2 regions of the Psychrobacillus sp. FSL K6-2836 genome follow, and region 1 is predicted to be linked to the other one. Evidence: riboswitches for the same ligand, from Rfam matches in the RefSeq annotation. Region 1 holds a riboswitch; the other holds the start of a gene.
The links. Region 1 has a riboswitch for cobalamin ahead of MKY37_RS06805 (ABC transporter substrate-binding protein). Riboswitches for the same ligand answer to the same signal wherever they lie in the genome.
Positions count from the first base shown of each region.

Region 2: it holds a riboswitch for cobalamin, as region 1 does, so the genes downstream of both, MKY37_RS09025 (ribonucleoside-diphosphate reductase subunit alpha) here and MKY37_RS06805 (ABC transporter substrate-binding protein) in region 1, are expected to answer to the same signal.

Region 1 is NZ_JBBOOM010000001.1:1,487,193-1,489,396, forward strand. Features, by position in the region: gene MKY37_RS06805 (ABC transporter substrate-binding protein) at 1-870, opposite strand, end outside; cobalamin riboswitch at 993-1,132, opposite strand; gene argS (arginine--tRNA ligase) at 1,701-2,204, opposite strand, start outside.
Region 2 is NZ_JBBOOM010000001.1:1,956,186-1,958,389, forward strand. Features, by position in the region: gene MKY37_RS09025 (ribonucleoside-diphosphate reductase subunit alpha) at 1-997, opposite strand, end outside; cobalamin riboswitch at 1,254-1,432, opposite strand; gene MKY37_RS09030 (DUF4179 domain-containing protein) at 1,753-2,204, opposite strand, start outside.

The DNA of each region.
Region 1 (2,204 bases):
TACAACTTCATTGTTTTTCACAGCCGTAATAGAATCGAAACCATCACGAGCTTTCACGCTATCTACAATTCCTTCGACATAGCTATACATCACTATAATTACTTCTGGATTACGGTTAACAATTTCTTCTGGCTCCATTATGAACCAGCCTTCTTGATCCGCTGCAATATTTTCAGCATTCACCATATCTAAAATTTCTTGCATGAATGTCCCTTTACCAGGTGTATAAATTTGCGGAACATCTGAAGTTTCAACGAATACCGTTTTCTTTGTTTCTACGTTTGCAACTTTTTCTTTAACTTCTTCTACTTTTGCTTTCATATCTTCTACAATTTTTTGTGCTTCTTCAAATTTACCAGTAGCACGACCAATTTGCTCAATTGTTGTATATGTTTCATTGAAGTCCACTGCATTTTTCACTACGAAAACTTTCACACCGGCATCGCGAATTTGTTGTAATCCAGCTTCACCCATACCTAGGGCAGACTCATGCGCAAATACGATATCCGGATTCATCGCTACGATTTTTTCTACATTGAATTCCATACCACCGATTTTCTCTTTTTCAAGTGCTTCTTCTGGATAGTTATCATAATCATTAACACCAACGATTTCTTCATTTAAATCAAGTGCAAATAAGATTTCCGTATTACTTGGTTGCATAGAAACGATTGTTTTCGGCGCTTCTTCCAATGTAATTTCTTCGCCAACCGCATCCGTCATCGTTATTGGGAAAGTTGTTTCATCAACAACTACTTCTGTTTGCGAGTTATCGTTATTATTCTCAGGTTTTACTTCTTCTTGTCCACATCCTACTAGTAATAATACTGCTAATGCGGATGTCATCCATAACTGCCATAATTTCTTCATTTAACATTCCTCCTAATTGAAGCAATAAAAAATCTCCCATCCTTTTGATGAGAGATAGATAGGTATAAATCCGCACGAAATCACTAAGAGCCGATCTACACCAAACCTATCCTCGTAGGTAAAGGGCGTCAAGCATAAAGGCAGGTTTTCTGACTCGTGATGGTTGCATCACTTACAGTGGCGGGACCGCGCTGGACTTTAACCAGCTTCCCTTTTAACTCTAGTAATCCGTAACTAGAGCACCTCTATGCATTCAATTATTCATATCGCTTTGCATTCATTATACCTTATTTTTTAATACTGTCGACTTCGTTTTGATGATGGAGTTGTCTGACCTTTGAGTTGGGGGGGATGGGCTCTCTCGTATATGTGGCTTTCTCTCTCGTATATGACGGGATCATTCTCGCATAGCACAGATTCTCTCTCGTATAGCCGGCAATCACTCTCGCATAGCGTTTATTCCCTCTCGTATAGCCGGATCATTCTTGCATATCGCAGATTCTCTCTCGTTTAGCCGGCAATCACTCTCGCATAGCGCAGATTCTCTCTCGTATAGCTGGATCATTCTCGTATAGCACAGATTCTCTCTCGTATATGGCGGGATCACTCTCGCATAGCGTTTATTCTCTCTCGTATAGATAGGAATTTCTCTCTAAGGTTCTCTCTATTTTTTTTACTTACTGTTACTGGAGCTTTACTAAAGTTCTAGTTAGAAATACTTGCGGGCGTACTAGGCTTACTTGCTCTTGAGCGGCACTTACTCGCGTTGTGGATAATAATTCCAAATAAATAACATAAGAAAACCCTCAACCAAGGTCGAGGGTTTTGATTTACATTTGTTCTGGAGCAGAAACACCGAGCAGGCGTAATGCATTCGCGATTGTTTGGCGCGCTGCTGTTACAAGTGCAAGACGAGCTTCAGATTGCGTCACATTATCGGCATTTAATACTTTATCCGCATTATAGAAGCTATGGAATGTCGTAGCTAATTCTTGGATATAAATTGCAATTCGGTGAGGTGCACGAAGTTTTGCAGCATCTGCAACTATTTGTGGGAAGTCACCAACTTTTTTCAATAGATCTAATTCTTTTTCACTTTGTAATAATTCAAGTGAGTCTGTCGATACTTTCATTCCTTGCGTTTCAGCAGATCGTAAAATCGAACAAATACGTGCATGTGCATATTGTGCATAGAACACTGGGTTTTCATTGGATTGAGAAACAGCTAAATCTAGATCGAAGTCCATATGTGAGTCACCGGAACGCATACCGAAGAAATAACGTACTGCATCTAGCCCTACTTCTTCCACAAGCTCACGCATTGTAACAGCTTT
Region 2 (2,204 bases), 470 kb from region 1:
GCAAGCACACGCCAGTAAAAATATCGTGCGCACGAAGGCGATCATCCCCATTGTTTAAACGTAGATCTAAAAATGTGAAGATATCTTTATGCCACACATCTAAGTAAACAGCTACCGCTCCTTGGCGCTGCCCAAGCTGATCCACACTTACTGCAGTATTATTAAGCTGTTTAATCCAAGGAAGTACACCGCTAGATGCGCCTACAAAACCTCTAATAGAAGACCCACGACTACGCACTTTACCCATATAAACACCGATACCACCACCAAATTTCGACAGAGTTGCTACGTCGGTATTGCTATCGTAGATTCCTTGAAGACTATCGTCAACCGTATCGATAAAACAACTAGAAAGCTGTCCATGAGGCTTACCTGCATTAGAAAGTGTTGGTGTTGCTACTGTCATATATAGGTTGCTCATTGCCCAATATGCTTCTTTTATTTTTTCTAAACGATTTTCCTGCTCGTCTTTCATAAGTGTCATCGCAATAATAAGCCAGCGCTCCTGAGGTAGTTCGACTATTGTTTTATCAAAGTCTTTAGCTACATATCGATCCAGCAGTGTCTTCAGCCCAATATATGTAAATAAATAATCTCTCTCCTGTACTAGAATTTCAGATAGCTGCTCTAGTTCCTGTAAGGAATACGATTCTTTAAGACGTTTGTCGTAAATGCCTTTTTCACTTAATAGTTGAACATTGCTAGCAAACTTTGTATACACTGCATCCGCGGTTGTGCTTCTTCTCTCAGCTACTTGTTCATAAACCTCTGCTAAATGCACTCTTGCAGCTACAAAGGTCCAGTAAGTTTCTTGTTCATCTAGAAAACTTAATGCTTCCAGGGACATTGACTTCGACCAAGCAGCTATTGTACCTTCCGGGTGCTTTTGCATCCACCTTTCATGTGTTTTTATAAGAGGAGCAATTTTTTCCTCCCCAAATTCTCTGATTAGATTATGTAGTACTTCTTGTTTAGTTGTGTTTGAGATGATTGTCATTTGAATTCCTCCTATTTGTTGATCAAGTATAGTTATGTTGTACTTTTGGTTATTTATGTGGTGCTTGCCCTCGGTTATGTGGTACTTACCACTCTTTATGTGGTAAACACCTTTAAACTTCAGCACAAAAAAAGCGATGTCACAGCCATCTTCGGCTGAGACATCGCTCAAAATTAAAAGTGTAGGATACAACAAGACATATCAAGCATTCGAGATAGTGGCCTTCGCTCCCACCTCTCAACCCCCGAAGAAAGTGTTGCTTACCGATGAAAAGGCAGGTCTACTGGCTCGTGTTTCACTCTCCTGTTGGCCTTCCCACGATTGCTCGCAGTGGCTATTTCAACAGTCGTCCACACTTACAGTTGCGGGGACAGCTTCGGCATTTTACCGAATTCCCTTTTAAACCATAAAGGTACCTTCTCATCGTTAACATACTATATATTGTGTTTAGTTCATTTATATAATCTAACATATTGTGTTTATAGGAGCAATAGATAATATATTATTAAACAAGAAATCTATAAAAAGTCCCATATGTATAAAAAATTCTTCACTCTTTCCAAATGACTAAAATAATATTATCTAACCTTTTTGTTCAACTAAAAGTTGCTTTAGTTGAACAAGAAAAAAGTATTTATTCCTTCTTCCAACAACACTAACGCCTAAACACAAAAACGCCCAAAACCTTTATAAATTAGGGTTGGGCGTGTATACTACTTGCATACTTTTGTTAACGTAATTTTAATTAAAATATGTTACTTATTCAATGGCATATAGATTGGTTCAATAGTGTATGGTTCTTTAACCAGTTCAAGTAAAGTATCATTTTCTTTCTTTTTATATATATTAATAATTGGTGTAATGGTTAGAGATGTAGCTTTCTCATGGAAATTTGTAGTAGTTAATCTAGGATAACTATGACGAGTTTTAGGGAAATCTGTACTATGGCCAATATCTCTATAGTGAATAGTGTTGTATTTATTTCCTAAGTTATCAAATACAGTGTATTCAATTTGTACAACGCGTAGTTCTTCATCTTCCTCAGCTATTAAACGTATATCTACCCCTTCAGATAAGTAAAGTGTTGTAGATATAGGGGTTTCCGTCATTTTTGTAACTAAGATCTCAATACTGTCCTCTTCAGTTATTATACTGCCACCTGTGAATTTTTGTGTTTCACTTTCAAGTGCATTTAATGAAAATTGAA